2 regions of the Streptomyces sp. NPDC003248 genome follow, and region 2 is predicted to be linked to the other one. Evidence: riboswitches for the same ligand, from Rfam matches in the RefSeq annotation. Region 2 holds a riboswitch; the other holds the start of a gene.
The links. Region 2 has a riboswitch for cyclic di-AMP ahead of ACZ3KJ_RS11115 (transglycosylase SLT domain-containing protein). Riboswitches for the same ligand answer to the same signal wherever they lie in the genome.

Region 1 (7,711 bases), on a different contig from region 2:
GGGAGCCGTACGCGCTCGGCTCGATGCGCGCCCGGCGGCTGGCCCGCGACCACGCCCGCCGGTACCTGGGCAAGCCCGCCGCGCGCGAGGTGGCGCGGTACGAGGCGTACGCGACCTCCCTCGCGTTCCTGCGGCACCGGGGGAGCCTCGGCCGGGCCGGCGCCGACTTCGTCGTACGGGAGCGGGAACTGCTCAACGAACTCTGGCGGCGCAAGGACGTCGCCCGTCCCGCCCTGGAGCACGCGGCCCGGATGACGGCGCCCCCGGTCCCGTGGGCCGTGCCGCCGTGGCCGGCGTACGGGGTCCACGGGCCCGGGCACCCCGGATACGGCGGGCAGGGCTACGGTCGGCCGGGCTACGGCGGGCCCGGTCAGGGACCCTCCAGTCACGGACCAGGCGGTTACGGCTACCCGACGGGAGCGGGGCCGTATCCGGGGCCGCACCCGGGGCCGTATCCGGGCCACGGCCCCCACCACCCCTACCGGTCGTAAGGGCCGGGCCGGCGCGGTCCCCTCAGGCCGAGGCCTCGGTCAGCCGCGCGATCTCCCCCTCGGTCAGCTTCAGTTCGGCCACCCCCAGCAGCGCGGGCAGCTGTTCCACGGTCCGCGCCGAGGCGATGGGCGCCACGACCGTCGGGCGGGCCGCGAGCCAGGCCAGTGCCACGGTGGCGACCTCGCTGTCGTGGGCGCGCGCGATCTCGTCCAGGGCGACGAGCACCTTCTGGCCGCGCTCGGTCCCCAGGTGCTGGGCGGCCCTCCCAGCCCGGGCGCTGTCCACGGTCGTCCCGGGCCGGTACTTGCCGGTGAGGAAGCCGGCCGCGAGCGCGAAGTACGGCACGGCGGCGAGCCCGGCCGCGGCGACGACGTCCTGGAGCTCGCCCTCGTAGGTGTCGCGCGAGACGAGGTTGTAGTGCGGCTGGAGGGCGACGTACCGGGCGAGGCCCTCGCGGTCGGAGAAGTCCAGGGAGGCCCGCAGCCGCTCGGGCGAGATGTTCGAGGCGGCGATGTGCCGCACCTTGCCCGCCTTCACCAGTTCGTCGAGGGCGCCGACGATCTCCTCGACGGGCACCTCGGGCTTGTCGAAGTGGGTGTAGTAGAGGTCGATGCGGTCGGTGCCCAGGCGTCGCAGCGAGGCGTCGGCGGCGGCCTTGATGGTGGCGGCGGACAGGCCCTGGTAGTCGGGGTGCTGGCTCACCTTCGTCGCGATGACGACGTCGTCCCGGTTCCCGCGGGCCTTGAGCCACTTGCCTATGAGGGTCTCGGACTCACCGCCGCTGTTGCCCTCGATCCATGCCGTGTAGGAGTCGGCGGTGTCGACGAAGTTGCCGCCGGCGGCCGTGTAGGCGTCCAGGACGGCGAAGGTGGCCGTCTCGTCGGCGGTCCAGCCGAAGACGTTGCCGCCGAGGGCGAGCGGGAAGACCTCGAGGTCGGAGGAGCCGAGCTTGCGCAGAGAAGTCATGCTCCATGGCAACGCCTCGGCCGGAGGCGCGTATTTCACGCCTCCGGCCAAGTGTTCGCAAACATCCGGGAGACCACCTCACCGGCCCCCGGAAGACTCAGGGCCTACGGGACGGCCTCAGGGGTTGAGCCCCTTGTCCCGGAGCCAGGCCGCGGGGTCGACGCCCGTGCTGCTGCCGCCGGGGTGGACCTCCAGGTGGAGGTGGGCGCCGGTGACGTTGCCGGTGGCGCCGACGCGGCCGATCACGTCACCGGTGGAGACCTTCTGGCCGACGCTGACGCTGATGGAGGACTGGTGGGCGAACCAGAGTTCGGTGCCGTCGTCGAGGGTGAGCACGGTCTTGTACCCGTACGACCCGTCCCAGCCCGCCGAGGTGATGGTGCCGCTGTGGATGGCCTTGATCAGGGTGCCGGTGGGGGCGGCGAAGTCGAGGCCGGTGTGGTAGCCGGAGGACCAGTAGGCGCCGGCCTGACCGAACGTCGAGGTGATGGTGTACGAGGAGGTCGGCAGCGTGTACTGCTTGGCGAGTTCGGCGAGGCGCTCGGCCTCGGCCTTCTTCGCGGCCTCCTCGGCGGCCTTCTTCTTCGCGGCGGCGGCCTTGGCCTCCGCCTCCTTCTCCGCCTTGGCGGCCGCGTCGGCCTCGGCCTTGGCGGCGGCGGCCTCGGCGGCGTCCTGCGCCTTGGTCTCCAGCTGGGCCTGCTGCGACTCGGCCTGCGCCATGATCCGGCTGCGCAGCGCCTCGCCGGCGTCGGCGGAGCTGTCACCGCTGTCGTCGTCGGCGGCCGCGGTGCCGAAGCTGCTGAGGGCGGACGCCGTGGACTCCTCGGAGGTGTCGTCGTCCGAGATCAGGGAACCCACGGAGGGGAGGTCCGGCATGGAGATGGAGACCGGGGGCTTGCCCGTGTTGGCGCTGGCCATCCCGCCCGCGCCGACGGCGGCTATGACGCCGACGCCGAGAACGGTGGAGCTGCGGGCGAGTCCGCCGCGCTGCTTCGCGACGCGGTGCCGGCCGCGTACCGGGCGAACGGAATCCGCGGTGGGGTTCCACTCCTCCCAGGGGCCCTCGTCGGTGCGGTAGCCGCCGTAGCCGAAGGTCTGGCTGGGCGCGCTCGGGGCTTCTGGGGCAGGCCGGTTGGACGCCACGCGGGCGTACTCCTTTCCTTCCGTCGCCTACCGGGTTAGCTGACGGGTTCGGAGCGGGAAGGTCTCCTACGCGCGTATACCAGCCGTTACCTCACGGCGGCTCCGCGTGATTCACCCCAAGGTGGTGGTTCCCCGGTTCCCTTACGGGATTCGGCGCGTGCGCACGGAGCCGCCTCTTGTGACGGCTGGGACGACCGCGCTGCGTTATCGAACGTTAATAGACCCAGGGCTGGGTTTCCAAGCCGTTCCCCTTGATCAACAACATTGATGGCCTGGACTTTTACCTCAGGGAAGATGAAATCAGGGCGAGTTGACCCGGTGTCGAGCACGCACCGCCTCTCCAGGCTTTTTTGATGGTGACTCAGTTGTTATGCGCAGGGCGCTCGCCCACTCACGTTCCGTAAGGGAGGCGGCGAAGACCTCGGGGCGGACGCCGAAGACCTGGGGGCGGGCACCGAAGGCCTAGGGGGCTGGCGCCGGAAGCCTTGAGGGCGGGGCGCCGAAGGGCCCTGGGGGGCGCGTGACAGCACAACACACCGAGGGCCGGAACCCTGTGATCAGGATTCCGGCCCTCGGCCTTCAGTAGCGGGGACAGGATTTGAACCTGCGACCTCTGGGTTATGAGCCCAGCGAGCTACCGAGCTGCTCCACCCCGCGTCGGTATGACACCAGTGTACGCCATCCGCGGGACCCGAAGCACACGGCTTCCCCGGGGGCGGCCCCCGCGGGGCACGGCCCGGCTCAACTGCCGTGCAGCAGATGCAGGTTGGGCGCCTTGGCCCGTTCCTCGCACTCGGGCAGGACGGCGACGTCGACGCCCGCGGCCGTCAGCAGGCCGGTGCCGTCGGCGTCGGTCACGAAGGTGTCCGGCTCGCGCCAGGCCGTCACCACCCTGCGGACGCCCGCGGCGAGGACGAGGCGGGCGCAGGGGGTCGGGCGGGAGGAGCGGCGGGCGCAGGGTTCGAGGCTGCTGTAGACGGTGGCCGTGGCCAGGCGGGGGTCGGCGGGGTCGATCTTCGCGAGGGCGGCCTCCTCGGCGTGGACGACGGGGTCGCCGGCCTCGCGGGAGTGGCCGCGGGCCAGCTCCGTCCCGTCCGCGGCCACCACCACCGCGCCCACGCTGAACGCGGTCCGCGACGGCGGGCAGGCGGCGGCCAGCTCGCAGGCGAGGGCCAGCCAGTGCCGGTCGGCGGCGGCGGGGAGCGGGCCGGCGCCGGGCGCGGTGGGCTCGTAGCGCATCAGGACGACGTCGTCGAGGCGCCGTGTCTCGACCAGCCGCAGCCGTCCGCCCTGGTAGCCGCCGGGCCCGAAGAGCCGCGGCGCGTCCGGGTCGCCCACGAAGAGGGGCGCCAGGACGAGCTGGAGTTCGTCGGCGAGGCCTTCCCGCAGGAGCTGGCTGTGGATGGTGCCGCCGCCCTCCACCATGAGCCGGCGCACGCCCCGGACGTCGTGGAGGTGTTCCAGGAGCCGGCGCCAGTCGAGGTGGGGGCCGAGGGGGACGACGTCGGCGGCGAGGCCGAGCGAGCGGGCGCGCTCGGCGCCCGGGTCGGTGGTGTACACGGCCTTCTCGCCGCCGGTGTGCCAGAACCGCGCCGCCGGGTCCAGCTCGCCGGAGCCGCTGACCAGGACCTTGAGGGGGTACTCCGGCCGTCCGGCCGCCCGGCGCGCGGCCCGGCGCTCGGGCGCGTTGACCAGGAGGCGGGGGTTGTCGGCGCGGAGGGTGCCGGCGCCGATCAGGATGGCGTCCACGGAGGCCCGCACCTCGTCGACCCGGTCGAAGTCGGCCGGGCCGGAGAGCAGCAGGCGGTCGGGGCCGGTGTCGTCGAGGTAGCCGTCGAGGGAGACGGCTGCGGACAGCAGGACGTACGGGTACGGCATCGGCGCGGCCTCTCCGGGGACGGTCGACGGGGTCATGGGGTGTGCACGGGGTCCTGGCGCGGCGGGGGTCGGCGGCAGGAGGTCCGCGACTCTTGGGAACTCTTGGTTCAAGTTTGAAACAAACCTACACTGGGAGCATGACGACCCGCTGGCTCACCTCCGAGGAGCAGCGCGCCTGGCGCGCGTACGTCGCCGGATACCTCCTCCTGGAGGACGCGATCGACCGGCAGCTCCAGCAGGAGGCCGGCATGCCCCACCTGTACTACTCGATCCTCGCCCACCTCTCCGAGGCGCCGCGGCGGCGGCTGCGCATGACCTGTCTGGCGGAGAAGCTGAAGATCACGCGGAGCAGGCTGACGTACGCGGTGGCACGGCTGGAGAAGGACGGTCTGGTACGGCGCGAGGACTGCCCCGGGGACAAGCGCGGGAGCGTCGCGGCCCTCACCCAGGAGGGCATGACGGTGCTGGAGCGGACGGCGCCGGGCCACGTCGGCACGGTGCGCGCCTCCCTCTTCGACCGGCTCACGCCGGAGCAGGTGGGACAGCTGGAGGCGATCTTCACGCAGGTGGCGAAGGGGCTCCAGGAGGGTGGCGGCGAGGCCGCGCCCGAGGATGTGCCGTGGCGGCGGCGCTCGTCGCCCTGTACCGGCGGCCGCTGAGCCGCCCCCGGACCCATTGCTTCAACTTTCAAGCATGAGGTAGGGTCCCGATCATCCAACTGCTTCAAACCTGAAGCAGATGGAGGGCAGGGCGGGCACGGCGGGGAACCGCGCGCTGCCCCGCGCACCGCCCGCGCCCCGCGCCCCGCGCACCGACCCCGCCCGGCCCCGCCCCCGCCCCCTGACCCGGAGAACCCGCATGCCCGACACCCCCGCCGCCACCCCGCGTGCCCGCGTCCGGGTACCGCTGCGCTTCCACGACGGCTTCTCGGTCGACGCCGACCTGGTCACCTTCCACGGTCTGGCCGACGGCCGGGAACACGTGGCCGTCGTCCTCGGCGAGCCCGGCCCCCGCCCGCTCGTCCGGCTGCACTCCGAGTGCCTGACCGGCGACGTCCTCGGCTCGGCCCGCTGCGACTGCGGCCCCCAGCTGCGCGAGGCGGTCGAACGCATAGCCGAGCGGGGAGGCGTCCTGCTCTACCTCCGCCAGGAGGGCCGCGGCATCGGCCTGTACAACAAGCTCGACGCCTACGCCCTCCAGGACCAGGGCCTGGACACCTACGAGGCGAACGCCGCGCTGGGCCTGCCGGAGGACGCCCGGGACTACACGGCCGCCGCCCAGATGCTGCGGGCCCTGGACATCACGGCCCTCGACCTGCTGTCCAACAACCCCGACAAGGCCGGCCAGTTGCGGGCGCTCGGCATCGACGTGCACGACCGCGTGCCGACGGGCGTCTTCACCACCCCGCACAACGTCCGCTACCTGCGCGCGAAGGTGCTCCAGACGCAGCACACACTGCCGCTGGCGGACCTCACGGGACGCGGCGTCGGCTGAGGCGCGCCCGCCTTGAGCCGCCGTACGCGCCCCGGCCCCCGTGCGCCCGTTCTCACCGGCGGGCGAAGGGACCGTCGAGCGCGGCCCACTGGAGCAGCATGATGGTCTTGGCGTCGGCGACGGCGCCGGTGCGGATCAGGTCGAGCGCCTCGCCGAAGGGCAGCTCCACGACGGTGATGTCCTCGCCCTCCTCGGCCACCCCGGCGGTGTCCGCGCCGGGCGTCGACCCGTCGTAGGGCGCGGCGAAGAAACTCAGGCGTTCGGTGACGGAGCCGGGGCTCATGTAGGCGTCGAAGACGTGCTCGACCTCGTGGACGGTCCGCCCGGTCTCCTCCTGCGCCTCCCGGCGGATCGCCTCCCGCGGCTCGTCGCCGTCCAGCAGCCCGGCCGCGGTCTCCAGCAGCATGCCGTCGGGGTGCCCGTTGACGTAGGCGGGCAGCCGGAACTGACGGGTCAGCAGGACCGTACGGCGTTCGGGGTCGTAGAGGAGGATCGTCGCGCCGTCGCCCCGGTCGTAGGTCTCGCGCCGCTCGCGGCTCCAGTGGCCGTCGCCGTGCCGGTAGTCGAAGGTGGTGCGGCGCAGCACCGACCAGTCGCAGGCGAGGACCTCGACGTCGAGGACGCGGACGCGGGGGTTGCCGGTCAGGTCGCGGCCGTGGCGGTCGAGTCCGGTCCGGCCCCGGGGGTCGGGGACGTCGATGCCCGGGCGGGCGGGGTTCCCGTTCCCGGCGCTCACCGGCCGGCCTCCGCCGGTACGCCGGTGAGGTCGGCGATCTCCGTGTAGACCTCCTTGCCCTGCGCACGGGCCCGGGCCACCATCCGGTCGGCGCCCTCGGAGGGCCCGCCGATGCGCAGGACGGCGTCGCAGCGGTCGAGGAGGCGTTCGGCGACGGGGTGGAACAGCTCCGCGAAGAGCGGGTCGTCGGGGCCGGTGCTGCCGGCCGTCTCCAGGAGCGGCAGCGCGAGCGCCTCACCGGTGACGGGCAGGTGCCCGGCGCGGTAGAGGGTGAGGGCGGCCTCGTTCATGGCCCGTACGTTCGCGGCGAGCTTGGCGGGGTCGTCGCCGGTGCCCGAGCGGTACGGGCCGGCGACGAGGATCATCAGGGACGTCAACGGGACCTCCTTCGGAGGGCTGGGGGTCTTCGAGGGCTCACACGAGCAGCGTCTCGACGCCCGCCTCCCGCAGGGCGTCCAGGGTCTGCGGGCCGCCGGGGTGGGTGGCGGGGTCGGCCGCGGCGGCGTCGGTGACGAAGGTGTGCACGGCGTCGAGCGGGGCGACCTGGCTGAACGCGCGGACGCCCAGCTTGGTCGCGTCGGCCACGGCGACCGTGCGGCCGGCCTGGCCGAGCCCCGCCTGCTTCACGGCCGCGTCGTCCAGGGAGAACTCGGACCAGCCGTGCGCGGCGTGCACCCCGCCGATGGACATCACGAACACGTCGAACGCCAGCGACTCCAGTGTGCGCAGCGCCAGCGGCCCCACGAAGGACCGCTCCCCCGGCCGTGACCGCCCGCCGACGACCAGCAGCTCGATCCCCGGCCGGTCGGCGAGCCGCACCGCCGCCTGCACACTGAGCACGGCGACCGTCAACGGCCCGCGTGCGGCGAGGTGTTCGGCGACGTGCACGGTGGTGGTCCCGGCGTCGAGCAGCACCCGCGCGCCCGGCTCCACCAGATCGGCGACGGCCGCCCCGAGCCGGTCCTTGGTGGCGGTCTGCCACCCCGCCCGCGCCTCGAACCC
Region 2 (7,711 bases):
CGTCAACCCGAGGACTCAACTCCGCCTACGCCTGCGGTATGACACGGGGGCGGGTGACCGACGATCACCCGTAGGGGACGGGGCACCTCACCCGGCCCGGTGCACCACCGCGTCGCACAGCTCCATCAGCGCCTTCTTGGCCCCGCACTCCCGCAGCGGCGCCAGCACGGCCCGCGCCTCCTTCGCGTACCGCACGGTGTCCGCGCGGGCCTGCTCCAGCGCGGGGTGGGCGCGCAGGGCGGCCAGTGCCTCCGCGTGCCGTGCGTCGTCGCTCAGGTCGGAGTCCAACAGCTCGCAGAGCGCCACGTCCTCGGGCAGCGCCAGGCGCTCCGCCCGCTCCCGCAGCCGCAGCACGGGCAGCGTCGGGATTCCTTCCCGCAGGTCCGTGCCCGGCGTCTTGCCCGACTCGTGGGAGTCCGAGGCGATGTCCAGGACGTCGTCCGCGAGCTGGAAGGCGACTCCCAGCCGCTCGCCGTACTGCGTCAGCACGTCCACGACCGTCTCGTCGGCGCCCGACATCATCGCGCCGAACCGGCACGAGACGGCCACCAGCGAGCCGGTCTTGCCGCCCAGCACGTCGAGGTAGTGCTCGACCGGGTCCCGCCCGTCCGTCGGCCCCGCCGTCTCCAGGATCTGCCCGGTGACCAGCCGCTCGAACGCCTCCGCCTGCACCCGGACCGCCTCGGGCCCGAGGTCGGCGAGGATGTGCGAGGCCCGGGCGAAGAGGAAGTCCCCGGTGAGGACGGCGACCGAGTTCCCCCAGCGCGTGTTCGCGCTCGGCACCCCGCGCCGTACGGTCGCCTCGTCCATCACGTCGTCGTGGTACAGCGTGGCCAGGTGGGTGAGCTCCACCACCACGGCCGACGGCACGATCCCCGGCGCGTACGGGTCGCCGAACTGCGCCGCGAGCATCACGAGCAGGGGCCGGAACCGCTTTCCGCCCGCCCGTACCAGGTGCTGGGCGGCTCCCGTGATGAAGGGAACCTCGCTCTTGGTGGCCTCGAGCAAGCCTTCCTCGACAGCCGTCAATCCGGCCTGGACATCGGCTTCCAGAGCCTGGTCCCGCACGCTCAGCCCGAACGGCCCGACGACGGTCACGAGGGGTCTCCTGTCTGCTGGTGTCTACTGGCGGTTACACGGTTTGTCGATAGGTCGCTGCCATCACTCGAGTCAGCGTATCCGGTCACGTTTCGATCACTGATAAGCCCCCACGTCCCCCGGCCCCCCACGTCGCTCGACCGGGAGACGACGAGAGGAGCCCGGTTGAGCCCGGGCGGCTTCCGATCACGACCGGTATGTTTCCGATCAGCCGATACGAACGGACATTTATCGACTGACCGGGAAGCAGTGATTCATGTCCTGCGCGGAGGCGGACGTCGAATCCGCCGACCGGCCCCCTCCGCGCGACGACGCCGTCCCGGGCCCCCGCTCCCCCGGTCGGCCCGGGGCCTGCTCGCCCTCCGCGGTCAGCTCGCCCTCCGCGGTCAGCTCGCCCTCTGCGGCCCGCACCCGACCGGCCGCCCTCACCCGACCGGGAGCCTTCACCCGACCGGACGAAGGCGCACCCCGTGATCGACGCCGACGACCGTCAGGGGCGCCCTCGGCGGCGGCCGGCGTCCCCGCTGCCGGTGGCGCCGGCGTCCCTGCCTGCGCCGGTCAGCCTGACGGAGAGGCCGGGCCGCGACCGGGCAGTTCCCGCCCCTCCACAACACGCCCTATTCCAAGGGACTTAGGGCTCATTGTCCGTTTAACCCCTATTGCGCCGACGGGTGAGTTGGCTCACTCCCCACCCCCACCCCGCCCCCCGCACCGAACTCTGTGACTCCGCTTTGCGCCAAGCCAGTTGACGTTTCACGACAGCAAAGGATCAAGCACCCCATACCGCGCGGATCATGGTCAATAGGGGTGTGGTGTGATTCCGCCACTTGTTCCGGACATGTGCTCTCGCATACGTTCCCGCCACAAGTCGGGCGGACGCCGAATCCTGCCGCCGCCCTTCACCACCCATCGACGAACACTCACGCACGGCAGGAGCGGGGGACCCAGGTAGAACGCCGGGCCGTACGTCACGCACGTAACGGCCCCGGCTAGGGGTGAAGTCGTGCCGCCGTACCCGTACGGCGGCCGGCCGGGCACCTCCCCGCCCGAACCCGACAGCTCACCCCGCAGGCGCCGGAGAGGAATTCCGCCATGTCTGCTGCCGCCCAGCCCCGCCGCACCCGCCTCGCCCGCACCGTCGCCGCCGTCTGCACCGGCGCCGCCGTGCTCTCCCTTCCGTTCATGGCCGCCACGAGCGCCTCCGCCGCCACCACGACGTCGGTCACCACGACGTCGGCCACCACGGTCGCCGGGTACCCCGACAACCTCGACGGCTGGATCCGCGAGTCCCTCGCGATCATGGCCGAGCGCGGCATCCCCGGCACGTACAACGGCATCCACCGCAACATCCTCCGCGAGTCGTCGGGCAACCCGAAGGCCATCAACCTCTGGGACTCCAACGCGGCCAAGGGCACCCCGTCCAAGGGGCTGCTCCAGGTCATCGACCCGACCTTCGCCGCGTACCACGTGCCCGGCACCTCGTACGACCCGTACGACCCGGTCGCCAACATCACCGCCGCCTGCAACTACGCGGCCGCGCGCTACGGCTCCATCGACAACGTGTTCGGCGCGTACTGACCTGCGCCGAGGCGCAGGACAGGCCGGCTCCCGCGGGACACACCCCGCGGGACTCGCCCTAGGGGAAGAGTCGTTCGAGGACGACGGCCACGCCGTCGTCCTCGTTCGACGTCGTCACCTCGTCGGCCACCGCCTTCAGCTCGGGGTGGGCGTTGGCCATCGCGACACCGCGCGCCGCCCAGTCGAACATCGGGATGTCGTTGGGCATGTCACCGAAGGCCAGCGTGTCCTCGGGCCTCAGCCCGAGGTGTTCGGCGGCCAGCGCCAGCCCCGTCGCCTTGGTGATGCCGCACGGCTGGAGCTCCACCGTGCCCGGCCCGGACATGGTGACGGTCGCGAGCGAACCGACCACCGAGCGGGCCGTCGCCGCCAACTCGTCGTCGGACAGGGCGGGGTGGCGCAGCAGCACCTTGCTGATGGGCTCGCACCACAGGTCGTCGCGCGACCCGACGCGCAGGGCCGGCAGGGTCGGGTGGGGCATCCGGTAGCCCGGCTCGATGAGCGTCAGCCCGTCGACGCCGTCCTGGTCGACGGCCGCGTACACCTCGCCGACCTCGGCCTCGATCTTCCCGAGCGCGGTCTCCGCCAGGTCCCGGTCCAGGGTGACCGACCACAGCAGGCGGTCCGCGCCGGCGTCGTACACCTGTGCACCCTGGCCGCACACCGCGAGTCCCCGGCTGTGCAGGCTCGCCAGCAGCGGCCGGACCCGGGGTGCCGGGCGGCCCGTCACCACCAGGTGGCGGGCGCCGGCGGCCGCCACCCGCGCGAGCGCGTCGAGGGACCGGTCGGAGAAGGTGTCGTCGCCGCGGAGCAGCGTTCCGTCCAGGTCGGTGGCGATGAGGGAGTACGCGGCGCAGCGCGCGGCATCTGCGAAGGGGGCGGCCATGATCAGAGAATACGGATCCCCGCCCTCCCCAACTCACCGTCCCTTCCGGCCGATCCGCGGCGCAACGGGGAGAGGCGGCCGGAAACGGCTTTCACACGCAACGCCGGGTACAGGGCGGTTAAAGGCCTCTGCACCGATTGGCAACAACATGCTCCGCTGCCTACCGCCCGAACTACCTGGAGCGGTACCGTCCAAGGGTCCAGGGGGGACTTGATCGGGGGGTCAGGTTGAGCAGTGGACGTGTTCGTGTGCTCGGGCCCGAGGAGCTCGGCGAGGGGGAGCGGGAGCGGTGGCGCGCGCTGCGCGCCGCGTCCGCGGTCCCGCGCAATCCGTTCATGGAACCGGAGTTCACCGACGCCGTGGGCCGGGTGCGGCCCCGCGCGCGGGTGGCGGTGGTGTACGAGGGGCGTGAGCCGGTCGGTTTCCTGCCCCACGAGCGGGGCCGGCTCGGCCGGGGCCAGGCCCTCGCGTACGGCGTGTCGGACGCCCAGGGAGCCGTGCTGAGCCCGGGCCTCGGGCTGAACGCGGACGAACTGATGCGGGCCTGCTCCCTGTCGAGCTTCGCCTTCGACAACCTGGAGGCGGAACAGGGGCTGTTCCTGCCGCAGGTGGCCGCCGAGTACGCCTCCTACGTCATCGACGTGGAGAAGGGGTACGAGACCTACGAGTCCGTGCTGCGCGCGCAGTCGCCTAAGTTCCTGAAGACGACGCTCGCGAAGGAGCGCAGGCTGGGCCGCCAGGCCGGGCCGCTGCGGTTCGTGTTCGACGAGCGCGACCCGGCCGCGCTGCGCACGCTCATGGCGTGGAAGTCGGCGCAGTACCGCAGGACCGGCCGCCGGGACCGGTTCGCGCAGGAGTGGATCACCCGGCTGGTGGACGCCCTCGCCGAGACGCGCGCCCCGGAGTGCTCCGGCACGCTGTCCGTGCTCTACGCCGGTGAGCGGCCCGTCGCCGCGCACTTCGGACTGCGTTCAACAACCGTCCTGGCCTGCTGGTTCCCGGCCTACGACCCGGAGTTCGCGAAGTTCTCGCCGGGGCTGGTGCTGCATCTGCGGATGGCCGAGGCGTCGGCCGCGGAGGGCGTCGGCCTGCTCGATCTGGGGCGGGGCGCGGCCGAGTACAAGGACTCGCTGAAGACGGGCGAACTGCCCGTGTACGAAGGCGCGTGGACGCGTCCGGGGGTGGGCGCCGCGCTGCACTGGCTCAGCCGTGAGCCCTCCCGTCGTGCGCACCACTTCGTACGGGCCCGGCCGAGGCTGGCGGCGACGGCGGCGCGGGCGCTGAAGGGCGCGGGGCGGTTGCGGCAGTTGCGGCGATCGTGACGGGCGGGGCGGACGCCGGTTCAGCGCGGGGCCGACGCCGGTCCGGCGCGGGCCGTACGCCGGTTCGGCGCGCCCCTCGCGTGCGGTGCAGGTGCCCGTGAGGGCAGGGGACTTCATGGCAGGGGAAGGCTCATGAGAGCAGGGGGGTTCATGTCCCGCGCACACGTGGAGCAGGAGATCCGGCGGTTCCTCGCCATCGGGCCGGTGCAGGTCGCCGAGCTGGACCTGGAGGGCCCCGGGGCCACCCTCAGACCCGGTCCCGGCAGCCCTCCCGTCACCCACGGCGAGGTGTTCCTGCTGGTCAGGAGGGACGGCCGACCGGTCGGCACGCTCCTGGGACGGGTCCCGGAGGGCGCCGACCCGAAGACGGTCCTGGCCGGCCTGGCCCGGGAGCGGATCGTCCCGGAGCACATGGGGAGCGGGGACGGCGCCGGGGAGAGCGAGCGGTCCGGCAGCGCGGGGGCGGCGCCTTCCGTGCCGTACACCACTGTCGTGATCGCCACCCGCGAACGTGCCGGGCAGCTCGCCCACGCGCTCGACTCGATGCTCGCCCAGGACCACCCCGACTTCGAGATCGTCGTCGTGGACAACGCGCCCGTGACCGACACGACCCGGGACTTGATCGAACGCAAGTACGCCGAACGCGTGCGGTACGTCACCGAGCCGGTGCCCGGTCTCGCCGTCGCGCACAACCGGGGTGTCGAGGCCGCGCGCGGCGAGGTGATCGCCTTCACCGACGACGACGTGGTCGCCGACCCGCGCTGGCTGACCGAACTCACCGCGCCCTTCACCGCCGACCCCGGACTCGGCTGCGTCACCGGCCTGATCCTCCCCGCCCGGCTGCGCACCCCCGCCCAGGTGCTGCTGGAGAGCCACGGCGGCTTCGCCAAGGGCTTCACGGCCCGTACGTACGACCCGGCCGACCCGCCCGCCGACGAGCCGCTGTTCCCGTTCACGGCGGGCCGGTTCGGCTCCGGCGCCAACATGGCGTTCCGCCGCTCCGTACTGCGTGCGGTCGGCGGCTTCGACCCGGCCACCGGTGCCGGCACGCCCGCGCGCGGGGGCGACGACCTCTACGGGTTCGTCCGCGTCCTCGCCCAGGGCCACCGTCTGCGCTACGCCCCGCAGGCCCTGGTCTGGCACCACCACCGGGAGACCTGGCGGGACCTGGAGACGCAGGCATACGGCTACGGCGCCGGCCTCACCGCCTACCTCACCGCCGTCCTCGTCAACCGCCCCGGTCTCCTCCCCGCGTTCCTGGCCCGGCTGCCCCGCGGCCTCGCCCACGCCCGCGCCCTGACCGCGACCCGTGAGGCGGACACCGACGGCACCCGTACCCTCGGCGACCACGACGACCGCAGCCATCCCTGGCCGGGCCGACTGTCCCGGTTGCAGCGCCGGGGGATGGTGTACGGGCCCGTCGGCTATCTGCGGGCCCGGCGGGCTCTGCGGGCGGCGCGCGCCTCCTCCCGGGAGTCACGATGACGGGGGCCGAGGACGGCAGAAGCGGCACAGACCGTAACGGGGCCGGGGCGAGTGGCTCGGGGGCCGGGGCGGACATCCCTGGGGACACGGGCGTCCCCGGGGGCAGGACGAGTGGCTCGGGAGGCAGAGCGAACAGCCCTGGGAGCAGGGCGAACAGCTCGGGGGGCAGGGCGGGCTTCCCGGTCTCCGGGGGGAGCATCCCCGTGTTCCTCTACCACGCCGTGACGGAGGACCCGCCCGACTGGATCGCGGAGTTCACCGTCACTCCGCGGCAGTTCGCGGCGCATCTCGACGCCGTCGTGGACAGCGGCCGTACACCCGTCACGGTCAGCGCGCTCGCCGACCATCTCGCGGGGCGGGCGCCGCTGCCCGCCCGGCCGGTGCTGCTGACCTTCGACGACGGCTTCGCCGACCTGCCGGGGCCGACCGCCGAGACGCTGGCCGGGCGGGGCCTGTCCGCCACCGCCTATCTGACCACCGGCGCCATCGCTCCGGGCGGCCGCAGTCTCCTGCCGCCCGCCCCGATGATGCGCCTGGAGCAGGCGGCGGAGCTGGAGCGGTGCGGCATGGAGGTCGGCAGCCACACCGTCACGCACGCCCAGCTCGACACCCTGCCGCCGCGGGACCTCGTGCGTGAACTGCGCGACTCGCGGGCCGTCCTGGAGGACGCGCTCGGGCACGACGTCCGCCATCTCGCCTACCCGCACGGCTACAACAGCGGGCGGGTGCGCCGTACCGCGGCCGCCGCCGGCTACGAGACCGCCACCGCCGTACGGCACGCGCTCAGCTCCGACCGGGACGAGCGGTACCGCATCGCCCGGCTCATCGTGCGCCGCGGCCACACCGTGGCCGACGTGGAGGCCTGGCTGGCGGGCGAGGGGGCGCGGGTCGCGCCCTACCGGGACGGCGCGAAGACGGTCGCGTGGCGGTGGTACCGGCGGGCCCGCGCCATGGTGCGTGGGCCCGTGTTCGCGGGCTGAGTCCCGGTCCGTTCGGCAGGCGGTCTCCGGAGCCGCGCTCCCCTTACCCCAGGGGCTGGTTGAGATAGGGGTCGGAGACCGCCTTGCGCAGGCTGTCCCACGCCTGGTCGTCGGCCAGCGCCAGATCGCAGTGCGGGCCGGGGTCGCGGTAGTTCCACTGGAGCGCCGCCTTGACCCCCGTCAGTCCCTTGAGGACCGACGGCACCTGCGCGTACCACTCGGCCTGGCGGCCCGGGCGGGACGGGTCGTTCGCGGTGCCGAACTCGGACAGCATCAGCGGCTTGTCGTCGGAGATGTTCTCGCGGATCCAGTCGTGCGTGGCCTGCTGGGTCTGGGCGAAGGACAGCCAGCCCGCCTGGTGA

Region 1: it holds a riboswitch for cyclic di-AMP, as region 2 does, so the genes downstream of both, ACZ3KJ_RS05380 (M23 family metallopeptidase) here and ACZ3KJ_RS11115 (transglycosylase SLT domain-containing protein) in region 2, are expected to answer to the same signal.

What each region holds. Positions count from the first base shown of each region.
Region 1 covers NZ_JBVHDT010000002.1:17,699-25,409, forward strand. The annotation lists gene ACZ3KJ_RS05370 (PrsW family intramembrane metalloprotease) at 1-491, shown strand, start outside; gene ACZ3KJ_RS05375 (aldo/keto reductase) at 514-1,458, opposite strand; gene ACZ3KJ_RS05380 (M23 family metallopeptidase) at 1,576-2,601, opposite strand; cyclic di-AMP (ydaO/yuaA leader) riboswitch at 2,611-2,767, opposite strand; tRNA gene ACZ3KJ_RS05385 (tRNA-Met) at 3,185-3,258, opposite strand; gene ACZ3KJ_RS05390 (dihydrofolate reductase family protein) at 3,343-4,479, opposite strand; gene ACZ3KJ_RS05395 (MarR family winged helix-turn-helix transcriptional regulator) at 4,617-5,138, shown strand; gene ACZ3KJ_RS05400 (GTP cyclohydrolase II) at 5,338-5,973, shown strand; gene ACZ3KJ_RS05405 (NUDIX domain-containing protein) at 6,026-6,709, opposite strand; gene ACZ3KJ_RS05410 (TIR domain-containing protein) at 6,706-7,074, opposite strand; gene ACZ3KJ_RS05415 (DeoR/GlpR family DNA-binding transcription regulator) at 7,124-7,711, opposite strand, start outside.
Region 2 covers NZ_JBVHDT010000003.1:501,175-508,885, forward strand. The annotation lists gene ACZ3KJ_RS11110 (polyprenyl synthetase family protein) at 88-1,098, opposite strand; cyclic di-AMP (ydaO/yuaA leader) riboswitch at 2,006-2,185, shown strand; gene ACZ3KJ_RS11115 (transglycosylase SLT domain-containing protein) at 2,191-2,676, shown strand; gene ACZ3KJ_RS11120 (HAD family hydrolase) at 2,735-3,562, opposite strand; gene ACZ3KJ_RS11125 (GNAT family N-acetyltransferase) at 3,811-4,884, shown strand; gene ACZ3KJ_RS11130 (glycosyltransferase family 2 protein) at 5,035-6,369, shown strand; gene ACZ3KJ_RS11135 (polysaccharide deacetylase family protein) at 6,573-7,349, shown strand; gene ACZ3KJ_RS11140 (glycosyl hydrolase) at 7,393-7,711, opposite strand, start outside.